Regions from separate parts of the Modestobacter roseus genome, predicted to be linked through region 4. Evidence: riboswitches for the same ligand, from Rfam matches in the RefSeq annotation. Region 4 holds a riboswitch; each other region holds the start of a gene.
What was found. A riboswitch is a leader RNA that binds a small molecule or an ion and turns the genes downstream of it on or off. The one in region 4 is predicted to bind cyclic di-AMP.

Region 1 (3,552 bases), 440 kb from region 4:
CGCCGGAGGAGATCGGGAACGCGATGGTCGCGCTGCTGCGGTCCAGCGGTGGGTTGACGCACGAGCAGCTGGTGGCGCAGACGCTGGCGGTCTTCGGGCACCGGCGGCTGCACCCGGTGCTGATGCCGGCGCTGGAGGCGGGGCTGGCGCGGGCGGCGCGGGCCGGTCGGGTGACCCGGTCGGGCAGCGGGCAGCCGATCACCGCGACCGACGCGGTGGGTGCGGGCTTCTTTGCGGGTGCGTGACGACGCTTGACCCCGCTCCGGGTGCCGGGGAGGTTGGGGGGTGCGAGGCGAACCGTCTCCGGTCGACCGCCTTGCCCGCCGGCCACCGACGTCCGGCGGGCTGGGCCCCCTGCAACCGAGAGGACCCCGCACGATGCTGACCCTCACCCCCACCGCCGCCACCGCGATCAAGGGGATCCTCGGCCAGTCCGAGGTCCCCGAGGCCGGTGGTCTGCGGATCGCCAACGACCCGACCGGCGCGAACCTGGAGCTCAGCCTGGCCGCCGTGCCCGCCGAGGACGACGCGGTGCTCGACGAGGCCGGGGCGCGGGTGTTCCTGGACTCCCGCGCCGCGGAGCTGCTCGACGACAAGACGCTCGACGCGGCCGCCGGCCCCGACGGCTCGCTGCAGTTCGGGATCGGCGAGCAGACCGCCTGATCTCCGCAGCACCAGCACGACGACAGCGCCGCCGAGGAGTGATCCCCGGCGGCGCTGTCGCGTGCTGGGGAAGTACCCCCGGCAACGTCGTGGTCTGCCCACCCCCGGTGGGCAGACCACGACTGTCGGCAGCACCCCATGTGACCCCCGCCGTGCGCCCGGGCCCCCGCTCCTGACGCAGCTCCAGGGCTTGGCGCGTCGTGAGGCCGTCAACACGAAGCGTGGGCACGCGCCGCCGTCCGACACGATCGTTTCCCCGCGAGACACGCCGGGGACGGCTTGGCGTTTGTTGCGGTCGCGACGGCGAGTCGCTGTCCGAGGGCTCCCGGATCGGGTCGAGATGGACCGCTGCGGACTCCGGGATGCCGACCTAGCGTCATCGCGGCCGACCGGGTCCGACCGTCACCGCCTGTGGTGACACCCGGACGGCACCGCCGAACCGGACGTCGGCTGCGCACGCTGCAGCCGCCGCCTGGACCGGGGACCCACCGCAGTTCTGGGGTGAAGCACGGCCGCACGCAGGTGCGGCCGAGCCGGGCGAGTTCCCCGCCCGAACCCGTCAGCTAACTCGGTAGGCGGTTGAGGAGAACAAGGAGAACCCGTCGTTCCATGACGACCCTGCGCACCACCTCTGCACGTCGTTCCACCCGCACCGCCAAGGGCGCGCTGATCGCGCTGCTCACCGGCGCCGGCGTGGTGCTCACCCCCCTCGCCGCACAGGCCAACGCCGGGGCGCCGCCCCGCCGGCCGCGGCTCCGATCGCCGCGCCGGTCGCGGCCACCGCAGCGCCGAACTCCGCCGCCCAGGTGGTCATCGACACCGCGCTCGCACAGCTGGGCAAGCCCTACGTGTGGGCCGGGGCCGGCCCGAACGTCTACGACTGCTCGGGCCTGACCCAGTTCGCGTACCGGGCGGCCGGGATCACCCTGCCGCACTCGTCGCGGATGCAGTCCACGATGGGCGTGCCCGTCGACCGGGCCCACCTGCAGCCGGGTGACCTGGTCTTCTACTACTCCCCCGTCGGGCACGTGGGGATCTACCTGGGCGACGGGCTGATGGTGCACGCGCCGACCAGCGGCGACGTCGTCCGCGTCGCCAGCATCGACATGTGGGGCTACAACACCGCGCGTCGGCTGGTCTGAGTCGCACACCTCCCGGGGACGCCGCAGTGGCGCCCCCGGGAGGTGTCAGGCCGCCTGGGCCAGGCAGCTGACGGCCGGCCAGCCCGGCGGCAGCGCCCGGGTGGCCTCCCCACCGCGGACGGCGAGGAAGGGGCGGGTCAGCCGCTCCTTCTCGATCCGGTCCCAGGCGGTGAGCAGCTCGGCGACCCAGCGGGCCAGGGTCAGCGCGTCGCTGGCCAGCGGATCGCCGGCGGTCTCCGGACGCGGCCGGGTCGGGATCCGCGGCCAGCGCGGGCTCACCAGGCTCCGCTTGGACGACGGCAGCGACGCGACGTGCGCGGCGAAGGCGGCGTCGAGCGCGCTGGTCTCCGCGACGATCGCCACGGCGAGCGCAGCGGCGTCGGCACCGCGGCCGAACCGCACCGAGGCCTTCTCGGTGGGCACCATGATCCGGCCGACGAGCAGCCGGGCGATCCGGTCGTCGTCCGAGGGCAGCACCCAGGCACCGGCCATCGTCGACTCGAGCCCCTCGCCGACGTTGACGTGCCAGCCGACCACCCGGTCCTCGACCGGCTGGTCGATGACGACGATCCCGCGCATCCCGCTCTCCTGACTCCGGTGAAGCCGTGTTGCTGCGCAGCATCGAGGACGTTGCCGACAGGATTCGCCGAAACGGGGCGTCGACGCCGAGTCGTCACACCATCCGCACCGGCAGTCCCACGAGCCGCAGACGCGCTGGTCAGCCGCCCACGTCGACCGGTACGCCGGAGGGCAGCCAGCGGAACCGCCGACCGACGTCCGGCGCCCGGTCCAGCGCACGCTGCACGCCGTCCCGCCCCTCGCGGAAGTGGCTCCAGCCCTCGTGGTGCACCGGGACGACGACCCGTGGCTCCAGCAGCCGCGCCGTCCGTACCGCGCCCCGGCCCGTCATCGAGAAGCGCAGCGGGCCGGTGACGGGAAACCGGACGCCGCCCAGGTGCAGCACGGCCACGTCGACGGTCAGCCGGTCGGCGACCTCCCGCAGCCGGCGGTGGAACACGGTGTCCCCGGAGATCCACACCACGCCACCCTCGGCTCCCTGCGGGTGGACGGCGAAGCCGACGACGTCCCCGGACACCCGCCGGCTCAACGGCGGGCCGTGCCGCGCCGGCGTCGCGGTGACCACCAGCGGCACCCGACCGGGGGCGGTCAGCACCGTCGAGGCCCACGGCACGAGACCCCGCGCGCCGTCCCCCAGCCGCGCGGCCCCGGCCACCGTCGTCACCACCACCGGGGCCGACGGCAGCAGCGCCCGGCCGGCGTCGTCCAGGTTGTCGGCGTGGTGGTCGTGGCTGAGCAGGACGGCGTCCACCGGCGGCAGGTCACCCCGGTCAAGCGCCGGGCCGGTGACCTTGCGCGAGCTGGTGCCCCAGCCGAAGTCGTACCGCCGTCCGGGCGGGTCGAAGGTCGGGTCGGTGAGCAGCGTCCACCCGGCGAGCTCGACCAGCAGTGTCGGCCCGCCGACGTGCGTGAGCCTCACTGGGCGCCGAGCACCCGGGGGCCGGTCGCGTGCTCGAGCGCCCAGTCGAGGGCCTCGTCGGCGACGGCCTGCCAGCCGGGAGCGGCGGGCAGCAGGTGCGGGAAGCCCTCGTGCTCGCGGAGCTCGGTGACCGTGTCGCCCCGGTAGTGCTTGGCGTTCGAGCGCTGCACCGACGGCGGCATGATGTGGTCCTCGCTGCCGGAGATGAACAGCAGCGGCGGGCGGGCCGGGTTGGCGTAGTCGACGTGC
Region 2 (3,552 bases), 300 kb from region 4:
GGCGTCGAGGCGGTCTTCCTGTCCAGCGCGGTGCTGGCCGCCGTCGGGGTCCTCCTCACCGCCGCCCTGCCCGCCGGGCGGCGGCAGGGCGAGGCCTCCGGCCGGTCACCGCTCGGCGAGCTCGCCGACGGGGTGCGCTACGTCCGGCGGCACCCCGAGCTGAGCGCCCTGGTGTGGTGCGGCATCGGCGTGGCCATGATGGGCCTGCCGTACCTGGCCTTCATGCCGACCATCTCCAGCGACCTGTTCGGCCTCGGCTCGGTCGGTTACGGGGTCCTGGCGGCGACGTCCGCGGTGGGCGGGGTGGCGGCGGGGCTGCTGCTGGGGCGGCGCAGCTCGTGGGTCCGGCAGACCCGGGTGCTGGTGGCCTCCGGCGCGGTCTTCGGCATCGCCATCTGCGCGCTGGCGATCGCACCCAACGCCGCCGTCGCCGTGGTCGTGCTCCTCGCCGTGGGCGCGTCGATGCTCGCCTTCCAGACCACCAACCAGTCGCAGCTCATCGCCCTCTCGGACCTGGAGTACCACGGGCGGGTGCAGGGGCTGATCATGCTCAGCTTCGGCGCGTTCGGCATCGCCGCCCTCCCGCTGGGCCTGCTCGCCGACGCCATCGGGCTGCGCTGGACGCTGCTCGGCATGGGGGTCGGCGTGCTCGCGTTCGTCGCGCTGTACGCGGTGGTCAGCCGGCGTCGGATGGCCGGCGCGCAGCGGCTGCGCGACCTGGGCTGACCGAGGAGCCCCGCGTGGCGGGGACGGTCAGCGCCAGTCGACGCCGGGCAGGGTGGCGCTCCAGGACTCGGCGATCCGGCCGTCGGCGACCCGGTGCACCACCAGCCAGGTGACCACCGAGGTCTGGCCGGTGTCCAGGTTCAGGCCGGTGGTGGTGGCCCGCGTCCAGACCCGGTCCTCCGCCGTCACCTGGTCGTCGACGGTGGTCGCGGGGTCGTGCAGCAGCTGCCAGGAGTCGCGGACCTCCCGGGTGAACTGGGCCCGGGTGAGCGACCGGGTCCCGGCGGAGGAGTGCCGCACGTAGGGCTCGGCGATGAGCTCGTCGATCACCGTGAGATCGCGGCGGTTCCACAGCCCGTCCCAGTAGCGATGGACGATCGAGGTCAGTGCCTGCTGGTCCACGATGCGGCAGCCTAGGGCCGCGAGCGCGTCGGCCGCTGCGCGTGGGCCACCGGCGGTGGGCATGGCGTCGGGCCCGGGGGCCGGTGGCTGCCGGCGCCGGGGCGCGCTGGCGCGGTCGACTGCAGACGGTCACGACACCCCGACCGCGAGTGAGTTCAGGGTACAACCAACTCAGCAGCTGGACGGCCGTCCGGCGGGGGCCGACCGGTCCGGGAGGACACCGGCCGAGATCGGCGGAACGCGCTGGCCAGGCGCCGGACACCTGACCGTCCAGCGGTGTCCGAGGCGGGGTGCCGGCGCACCGCCGACACCCCCGATCCGGGCGGTCCGGAGCCCGGTGGACGGCCCCGGCGGAATTGCCCCCGCCCGTGGCCGTCTGCCTACCGTGCGCCCGTCCACCGACTGCGGTGGGCCCGGCTGGCGGACCGCCGAACCTGCCCACCGCCACCGGACCAGCGACACGACGGGCAGGCGCGGGGGACCCACACGCAGGACCGGGCCCTCGGGCCCTGGGGTGAAGCCGCATGCGCGGCCGGGCAGCTCTCGCCCGAACCCGACAGCTAACTCCGCAGGCGGTGAGAGGCACATCCCCATGACACAGCGACACCGGGGACGGCACCGCCGTCCCACCCGGCGCCCCACCGTGGCGTCTCTGGCCCGTCCCGCCCTGGCGGTCGTGGCCGCAGCTTCGGTCCCGCTCGCGGTGGCCGCCCCGGCGCACGCCGCGGAGCACACGGTCGCTCCCGGCGACACCCTCAGCCGCCTGGCGGCGGCGCACGGCACCACGTGGCAGACCATCTACGCGGAGAACGGCGGCGTCCTCAGCGACCCGAACCGGCTGCGCGTGGGTCAGGTGCTCACCATCGGTGGTGCCACCGCGGCGCCCGCGACCACGGCTCCCGCCACCACGGCCTCCGGGGAGTACGTCGTCCGCGCGGGCGACACGCTCGGCAGGATCGCGGCTGCCCACGGCACCACGTGGCAGCAGCTGCACGCCCTCAACCGGGGGGTCGTCGGGGCCGACCCGAACACCCTGCGCGTCGGTCAGCGGCTCACCCTCGGCGGCGTGCCCGCCCCCGCTGCTGCCGCTCCCCGGGTCGCCGAGCGGGCGGCCAGCCGGAGCGCGGAGCGGGCCGCGCCCGCTGCCGCCGCCGGTGCCTACGACGTGTGGGCTCCGCACGTCCGTCCCGCCGTCCAGGAGGTCGCCGAGCGGTTCGGGGTCGGATCGGTCGTCACCCGGCCCGGCCACAGCCCGACCGAGGACCTCGCGGCCGACTTCATGGTGCACACCGACCGGGCCAAGGGCGACGCCGTCGCCCAGTACGTCATCGACAACGCCGCCCGGTTCCGCGTCGAGTACGTGATCTGGCAGCAGCGGATCTACCAGGTCCGCACCGGCACGTGGCAGGCGATGGCCGACCGTGGGTCGCCCACCGCCAACCACATGGACCACCCGCACGTGTCGTTCCTGCCCGGCTGACGCCGGCCGGAGCGGGCCCCTGAGGTCTGTTCGTCGAACGGCGTCCCCGCCCGGTCGTCCCCGGGCGGGGACGCCGCCGGCGGTGGTCCTGCGTCGCCTGCCGCGCGGCGCCGTGCGGTCGCTGGCAGGGTGGACGGCGTGACCCCTCCCTCTCCCGTCGTGGTGGTGACCGGTGCGAACGGACTGGTGGGCAGCGCGGTGTGCCGGGCGCTGGTCGAACGGGCGGCGCGGGTGCGGGCCGTCGTCCGGCGCCCGGGCAGCGCCCCGGACGGCGACGGGGTCACCGAGCACGTCGGCGACTTCGCCGACGAGGCCTTCGCCCGGACGGTGGTGCAGGGTGCCGACGCCGTCGTCACCACGGTCCACCCGATGGGTTCCCCCCGGGAGGTGCAGCACCGGGTCGGCGTCGAGGGCACGCCGGTGATCGCCCGGGCCGCCCGCGACGCCGGCGTCGCCCGGCTGGTGCACGTGTCCACCGCCGGGGTCTACGACCGGTCGGCCGGTGTCGGGGACCTGGCCGAGGACGGACCCCTGCTGCCCGAGGGCAGCGGCGACTACCCGGACACCAAGAACGCCACCGATGCCGCACTGGCCGAGGTCGGCGGGCTCACCACCGTGCTGGTCCGCCCGCCGGCGATCGTTGGGGCGGGGGAGACGTCGGTCTGGAACACGCTGCGGCCCCGGGCTGTCCACGACGGCGAGCGGCGGGCGAACCCGGCGAAGACCTGGGCCTGGGTGCACGTCGACGACCTCGCCGCCTTCCTCGCCGACGTCGCCACCGGCGCCGTCGCCACCGCCGACGACCCGGAGCGGGGACCCGCGGCCGGGCGCACGACACCGGTCGTCGTCGCCGCGGAGCCCGCGACGTGGCGGGACTACCTGGGCACGGTGACCGATGCGCTGGGCGTGGCGCCGGAGTGGACCGACGAGCCGGTCTGGACCGG
Region 3 (3,552 bases), 1.5 Mb from region 4:
GCACGGGGTCGGCCATGCCGCGAGGCTAGCCAGCGCTGGCGGTCGCGGTCTCCCCCACCGGCAGCCGGCCGGTGCGCCGGGCCCAGTGCTCGAACCAGAGGGTGACCAGCGGCGGCACCGAGGCGGCGAGCGCCAGGACGGTGGTGCCGATCGACCAGCGGAGCACCCGCCAGGCGACCAGCGTGACGACGACGTAGGCGACGAAGACCGCGCCGTGCACCGGGCCGAAGACCTGGACGCCGACCTCGGAGGTGCGCAGCACCCACTTGACGAACATCCCGGCGAGCAGGAGCACCCAGGACACCGCCTCGGCGACGGCGACGACGCGGAAGGCGCGGGCCACGGGGGCAGGGGCGAGCAGTCGGGCAGCCACGACCGGGGACAACGAACCACCGGCGCCGCGGTCTCCCGGATGTGATCGACGTCCCCCGGAGACACCGGTGCCCCGGTCGCCGTGCGGCGACCGGGGCACCGGTGGTGAAGCGCTGGAGCGGCCCTGTCCGGGGGCTCACCCCGAACGTGCGAGGGGTGAGCGGGACGGGGTCCTTCCTCAGCCGGCGATGCGGCGCATCGCGGTGATGCTGCCCATCACGTCGATGCTGGCGACCTTGACGACGTCGCCGGAGGTCGGCGCGTGCACCATCTGGCCGTTGCCGATGTAGATGCCGATGTGGCTGACCGGGGAGTAGAAGGCGATCAGGTCGCCCGGCTGCAGCTCACCCCGGGACACCGCGCGCCCCATGCTGGCCTGGGCCCGGCTGGAGTGCGGCAGCGAGACACCGGCGGCGGCGTAGGCGTACTGCACCAGACCGGAGCAGTCGAACGACCCCGGACCGGCGGCGGCCCACACGTAGGGCTTGCCCTGCTGGGCCATGGCGGTGCTGACCGCCGTCCCGGCGGCGCCGCTGGAGGCGACGACCGGCGCGGACGGGGCCTGCGCGGCCGGAGCCGCGCCGCGGGCGGCGCTGCCGCCCCCACGGGAACCGGAGCCGGAGCCGGACGCCTGCTGTGCCGCGGCGGCCTCGGCGGCGTGCCGGCGCTCGGCCTCGGCCCGCGAGGCGGCCTGCTCCGCGGCGGAGAGGCGCTCGTACAGCGCCTGGTACTCGGCGATCTGCTTGTTCAGGTCCGTGCGCTGCGCCTCGACCTGGTCGAGCTGGGCCTGCGCCTCGGTGGCGGCGGCCTCGGCCGCCGCCTTGGCCTCGGTGGCCTGCTCGTCGGCCGTGACGGCCTCGCCGAGGATGCCGTTGTTGTGGTCGGCGATCGAGTCCAGCGTGCCGACCCGGTCCATCAGCTCGTCGGCGGACTCGCTGGTGAGCATCGCCTGCAGGGTGCTCAGCTGGTCGCCGGTGTAGGCGCTGCGGGCGACCTCGCGGACCCGGTCGCGGGCCCCGGCGAGGGCGGCCTCGGCGGCCGCGACCTGGGCGGTGGCGGCGTCGACCTCGGCCTGCTTGGTGTCCAGCTCGACGCGGGCGTCGTTGAACTGCTCGGTGACGACCTCGAGGTCGTGCGCGCGCTCGGCGACCAGGGTGGCGGCCTCGGCGGAGGTGGTGGGCTCGGCCGCGGCGGGCGCGGGGGCGAGCAGCGGGGCGGCGACGAGGGCGCCGGCGGCGATGAGGGTGACGACGGCCCGGCGGGAGACGGACCCGCGACGGGCAGGGTTGAGCGAACTCGCCATGTTCGGCGGGTGGTCCTTTCTTCCAACGTGCCGCCTACCGAGTTAGCTGACGGGTTCGGATGGGAAGACACCCGGCACCTGCGGCCCGGCTGGGCCGCGCAGTGCTTCACCCCAGTGCTGCGGTGGGTCCCCGGTCCCCTGGCCCGCCGTCGTGCGCGGGCCGTGGAGTTCGGCGGCGGTCTGGTCGGTCGCCACCGAGGGGTGGCTGAGGTGCCCGTCCGGACCGCCGCCCACCGTAAGGGCGTTATGGGCTCGTGACAAAGGCTCATTGCGATTTTGTTGAGAAACTCCGGTGGTGTGCTCCAACACGCTCACCGAGGGTGACTGGCGCGCCGGGATTCGCGGCTCCCGGACCCGACCACTCTCCCCGGGCTCCGGGTCCGGACCGGCGACACGCGACCCGACCTGGGCACCCGCGGGCGCCCGGTCGGAGCCCCCCCCCGACCCCCGGCCGGTGCTGTCCCCCCGGCCCCGGCGACCGTCTGATCACGCTCCGCGATCGCACGGGCCGCCCACGCGCCGGCTCCGCTGGGCGGCCCGACGGGCTCCCGGCGCGGCGTTGCCCGGGAGCGTGCGCCGGACCTGCTAGCGCCCCGCGGTCCCCGGCCCGCCAGGATGACCCGGTGCCGACCCTTGCCACCGCCCCCTGGGCCGCCCCCCACCTCGCCGTCGCGGTGCCGTTCGGGCACGACGTCGACGCCCCGTTCGCGCCGCGCCCCGCCCGGGACCTGGCGTGAGCACGGCGGCGCGGTACGACGCGGTCGTGGTCGGCGGCGGGCACAACGGCCTGGTCGCCGCCGCCTACCTGGCCCGGGCGGGGTGGTCGGTGCTGGTGCTGGAGCGGCGGGACGTGCTCGGCGGCGCCGCGGTCAGCCAGCAGGTGTTCCCCGGCGTCGACGTCCGGCTGTCGGCGTACTCCTACCTGGTCAGCCTGCTGCCCGACCGGATCGTCACCGACCTGGGCCTGCCGCTGGACCTGCGCGACCGGGCCGTGGCGTCCTGGACCCCGCTGCGCCGCGACGGGCGGCACCGGAGCCTGCTGGTCGAGCGGGACGAGGGGCCCGCGACGGCGGCGTCCTTCCGCGCGCTCACCGGCTCCGACGCCGAGCTGGCCGGCTGGCAGCGCTTCTACGGCCGGCTGAGCACCCTCGCCGAGGACCTCGCACCCACCCTCACCGAGCCGCTGCCCGGCGAGGCGGAGCTCGCCGGGCGGCTGCGCGACCCGGGCATCTGGCACGACCTGCGCGAGCGGCCGCTGGCCGACGTCGTCGGCGACCACCTGACCGACGACGACGTGCGCGGCATCGCGCTCACCGACGGGCTGATCGGCACCTTCGCCGACGTGCACGCCGCCGACGGGCTGGCCGGGCGCTGCTTCCTCTACCACCTGGTCGGCAACGGCACCGGCCGCTGGCGGGTGCCGGTCGGCGGCATGGGCGCGGTCAGCGGCGCGATCGCCACCGCTGCCCGGGCCGCCGGCGCCACGCTGCTGACCGGGGCCACGGTGACCGCGCTGGAGACCCGCGCGGACGGCGTCACGGTGCACTGGACCGACGCGGACGGGGTCGCACACGCGGCCGACGCCGGGCACCTCGTGGGCGGCGCCGCGCCGGCGGTGCTGGACGACCTGCTCGGCGCGCCGGCCGGCCCGCGACCGTCGGGTTCCCAGCTCAAGGTCAACATGGTGCTGCGGCGGCTGCCCGGGCTGCGCTCCGGCGACGACCCGCACCGGGTGTTCAGCGGCACGGTGCACGTCGACGAGTCGGCGTCGGCGATCGACGCCGCGTACGCGAAGGCCGCGGCCGGGCAGCTGCCGGACGTCGTCCCGTTCGAGGTGTACTGCCACTCGCTGACCGACCCGTCGATCACCGGCGGCA
Region 4 (3,552 bases):
ACCATCGCGTGCCGCGCACGGACGCCGATGCGGGTGTGCGCGGCGTCGACGACGTAGTCGCCGGTCACGTCCGCCAACGCGGCGGTCGCGGCGTCGAAGTCCGAGGCCGCGGGCTCGGGTGCCCGGTGCTTGCCCACGGTTCAGTCCTCCTGGTCGGGGTGGTCCACCCGGTGATCCTGTCCGATGGGGACGACATTCTGGCAGGGCGGTGCCGGACTCGGCACACCAGGAGGGACCGCCCGGTGCGGGCGGCCCCTCCTGGGCGGTGCTGGTTGGTTCAGGAGCAGGTCGAGCGGGAGCAGTCGATCAGGAGCGGGTCGATCAGTACCAGCCGGCGGACTGCGACTGCGACCACGCGCCGCACGGCGAGCCGTAGCGGTTGTTGATGTAGATCAGGCCGGCGTCGATCTGCCGGTAGCCGTCGGAGGTCTTCGCGATCCCGGTGCCCTTCCAGGTGGAGTCCAGGAACTGCGGGATGCCGTAGGCGGTGCTGCGCGGGTTCTGCGCGTTGGGGTTCCAGCCGCTCTCCTTGCCCCACAGCTTCTCCAGGCAGGAGAACTGGCCGGAGTCACCGCCGAGCTTCGACAGCGCGTACTCCTGGTAGGAGCCTGCGGGCGCGGCGGCGGCCGGGGCCGGGGCGGACGAGCCGCCGCCGGAGGACCGGGGGGCGGACTGCGACCGCTGGGCGGCGGCGGCCCGCTCGGCCTTGCGGGCCTCCTCGGCCTGACGCGCCTCCTCGGCCAGCCGCGCCTCCTCGGCCAGCCGGGCCTCCTCGGCGAGCCGGGCCTCCTCGGCCAGCCGGGCCTCCTCGGCCAGCCGGGCCTCCTCGGCGGCCACGGCGGCGGCCTGCACCTGCTGGGCGGCGACCTCGGCCTCCTGCCGCTGGCTGCGGTCGGCCGCCAGCTCGCCGAGCCGGTCACCCACCTCACCCTCGGCGACGACCGTGCTGGCGTGCTCGGCGGTGAGGCCCAGCTGGGTGGCGATGCTCACCGGCTCCGGCGCGGCGGTGGCCTCGGCGTCGGTCTGCCCGCTCACCGCGACGTTCACCAGGACCGCGCCGACCGCAGCGGCGGCCAGGTACATCGCCGGCCGGCGCAGCCCCGTCGGGGGTGCCAGGCGGCGGGAGCTCTTCGCGGCGCCGACGGGCAGGACCGCGGTGGGCAGGCCGTCGTCGGCGGGCACGGCCGCGTCGTCCAGGGCGTCGTCGTGCGGGGTGGTGCGGGGGGACATGGAGGAGGGGGCTCCTGGGCTCTTCCGTGGCCGCCTACCGGGTTAGCTGACGGATTCGGGCGGGAAGACGCCCTACCCGGCCGGGCACGTGCCCGGGCGGGATTCACCCCAGTGCTGCGGTGGGTCCCCGGATCGCTGCGGGCAGCGACTCGGCGGCACCCGGCGCGGGCTCCCCGGATGGGGACGTGACGTCCGGCCGGACCGGCCCAAGGTAAGGCCCGTGACGACCTCGTGACAACGCCAGGCGGCCAGTTCGTCGGGATCTGCCACGACTCCCCTGGTCAGCGCGGTGTGACTCGCCCCGCACGCCCCGCTCGTCACGCGAGCACCGGGCGCCCGGACCTCAGGGCAGCCGCCAGACCGTCGTCCGGCGGACCTCACCGCCGTCGGCGTCCGGGACGTCGTGCACGGCGGCCGGGAGCAGCCCCTCGCGGGGCAGGTAGGCACGGCCGGGGTCACCGAGCAGCACCGTGGCGCCGCGCAGCCAGTGGGCGCCCAGGTAGGGCAGCACCCGGGCGGTCATGTCGCGGTCGTAGCAGACGTCCCCGGCCAGCACGACGTCGACGTCCGGCCCGTCCTCGCCCAGCACGTCACCCACCACCTCGATCCCCCTGACGCCGTTGAGCTCGGCGTTCAGCGCGATCGCGGTGTGGGAGTACGGGTCGACGTCACTCGCGATGACGTGCGCGGCGCCGGCCTTCAGCGCCGCCACGGCGACCAGCCCGCTCCCCGCGCCGAGGTCCAGCACGCGCCGGCCGGCGACGAGCTCCGGGGAGTCCAGGACGTGCCGGGCCAGCGCCTGGCCACCGGGCCAGGCCGCCGCCCAGAACGGCGGGTCCTGGCCGGCGCCGCCGGCCTCGGTCTCCATCGCCTCCCAGAGGGCGACGACGTCGTCGGCGACGTGCAGCTGCACCTCGGGGATCAGGGTCGGCCGCGCCACCCGGGTGTGGGCCTGCAGGAAGGACGGCGGGACGCGGTCGGGGGCGGACACCCCGACAGTGGACACCCGCCCGTCCGCCCGCGGACCACCGGGGTGCGCCCGGTCCGGGCGCTGCGCTCAGTCCTTGCGGTCGCTCCGCACCACGGTGACCGGGCACGGCGCGTGCCGGGTGACCTGGTCGCTGGTCGAGCCCAGCAGCAGCCCGGCGAAACCGCCGCGGCCGCGGGCGCCCACCACCAGCAGGTCCGCGTCCCGGGCGGCGGCGATGAGCGCCTTCACCGGCGCGGTGTGCGCGACGTGGCAGCCGACCCCCGCGGCGCGGTCCCGGCCGAGCGCGGCCACGACGTCGGCCTCCAGGTCGGTCTGGACCGCCTTCTCGTAGTCCTCCATCGGCGGCACGTAGCCCGGCGACCAGCTGGCCGGCTGCGGCGCGGTGGCGATCCGCCAGGCGCGGACGACGTGCAGCGGCCACCCGGCCCGCTCGGCCAGCCCCGCCGCCCACTGGAGCGCCTCCTGGGCACACCCGGAGCCGTCGTGGCCCACGACGACCCCGCCACCGACACCACCGTCGACCGCCGCGGTCGACGCTCCCTCGGAGGTCCCGGCCATGGCCTCGTCGACCTCCGCTGCCAGCGCGTCCCGCGTGCCGCCCTGCTCCGTCACCGTGTCCTCCTGTCCGTGCCCGTCCCGCGCCGCCCCAGGCGGCCGGACCCCCACCCTGGCGCACGGCGCCGCCGCGCGCACAGTGCCGGAGGTCCCGACGGTCCGTGCCCCGCCCGGCTCAGCGCGCGTCCCGGACGACGTGCACCGCGGCCTCCTCCGCCGACGCCCCTCCCCCGTCGACGCCCTCGTCCTCCGCGTACAGCTCGTCCTCCGTGTCGACCACGCCGTCGTCGTCGTCGGCCAGCCGGCCTGCGCGGTCGTCGCCGACCTCGTCGTCGCGCAGCTCCCCGTCGGTGCCGGCGTCGTCGCCCAGCCCGTCCCCCTCGTCGTCGGCCCCCTCGTCGTCGGCCCCGCCGTCCCGGAGCTCGCGGGCCAGCCGGCCGGAGAGGCTCTCGCCGGCCTCCTCGCGCTCGGTGGTGCCCCAGCCGGTCGACACCCACGGCCGGTCCGGCGGTGACCAGCCGGCGGTGTCGTCGTCGGCGTCCGGCTCGAGGGTGTCCGAGACGGCGGCCACGGTCGCCGGGTCGGTGCCGTCGTGGTGGGTGCGCATGGCTGCCTCCGGGGGCTGGGCGGCGCTGACGGCGGCAGCATGCTCCCGCACGGCCGGGTGCACCAGGGCCTCCAGGAGCGGGTCTCGCATCGCGGTGGCCGCCGTCCTGCTCTTGACTGATCACCAGGACCGGCGCGCGCCGGTCAGCAGATCGACCGAACTGGAGGAA

Region 1: linked by a shared signal. The riboswitch ahead of JD78_RS10505 (C40 family peptidase) and the one ahead of JD78_RS08495 (aggregation-promoting factor C-terminal-like domain-containing protein) in region 4 are both predicted to bind cyclic di-AMP.
Region 2: linked by a shared signal. The riboswitch ahead of JD78_RS21700 (LysM peptidoglycan-binding domain-containing protein) and the one ahead of JD78_RS08495 (aggregation-promoting factor C-terminal-like domain-containing protein) in region 4 are both predicted to bind cyclic di-AMP.
Region 3: linked by a shared signal. The riboswitch ahead of JD78_RS15935 (C40 family peptidase) and the one ahead of JD78_RS08495 (aggregation-promoting factor C-terminal-like domain-containing protein) in region 4 are both predicted to bind cyclic di-AMP.

Annotation. Positions count from the first base shown of each region.
Region 1 is NZ_VLKF01000001.1:2,213,571-2,217,122, forward strand. It holds gene JD78_RS22585 (DUF4011 domain-containing protein) at 1-245, shown strand, start outside; gene JD78_RS10500 (HesB/IscA family protein) at 379-663, shown strand; cyclic di-AMP (ydaO/yuaA leader) riboswitch at 1,120-1,255, shown strand; gene JD78_RS10505 (C40 family peptidase) at 1,470-1,805, shown strand; gene JD78_RS10510 (hypothetical protein) at 1,851-2,384, opposite strand; gene JD78_RS10515 (MBL fold metallo-hydrolase) at 2,524-3,303, opposite strand; gene JD78_RS10520 (alpha/beta hydrolase) at 3,300-3,552, opposite strand, start outside.
Region 2 is NZ_VLKF01000001.1:1,480,773-1,484,324, reverse strand. It holds gene JD78_RS07080 (MFS transporter) at 1-726, shown strand, start outside; gene JD78_RS07075 (ester cyclase) at 754-1,128, opposite strand; cyclic di-AMP (ydaO/yuaA leader) riboswitch at 1,602-1,698, shown strand; gene JD78_RS21700 (LysM peptidoglycan-binding domain-containing protein) at 1,805-2,608, shown strand; gene JD78_RS07065 (NAD-dependent epimerase/dehydratase family protein) at 2,747-3,552, shown strand, end outside.
Region 3 is NZ_VLKF01000001.1:3,326,639-3,330,190, forward strand. It holds gene JD78_RS15925 (serine hydrolase domain-containing protein) at 1-16, opposite strand, end outside; gene JD78_RS15930 (DUF3817 domain-containing protein) at 26-373, opposite strand; gene JD78_RS15935 (C40 family peptidase) at 551-1,675, opposite strand; cyclic di-AMP (ydaO/yuaA leader) riboswitch at 1,691-1,860, opposite strand; gene JD78_RS15940 (phytoene desaturase family protein) at 2,409-3,552, shown strand, end outside.
Region 4 is NZ_VLKF01000001.1:1,778,158-1,781,709, forward strand. It holds gene JD78_RS08490 (YceI family protein) at 1-137, opposite strand, end outside; gene JD78_RS08495 (aggregation-promoting factor C-terminal-like domain-containing protein) at 322-1,230, opposite strand; cyclic di-AMP (ydaO/yuaA leader) riboswitch at 1,251-1,385, opposite strand; gene JD78_RS08500 (class I SAM-dependent methyltransferase) at 1,574-2,221, opposite strand; gene JD78_RS08505 (universal stress protein) at 2,288-2,833, opposite strand; gene JD78_RS08510 (DUF5709 domain-containing protein) at 2,952-3,473, opposite strand.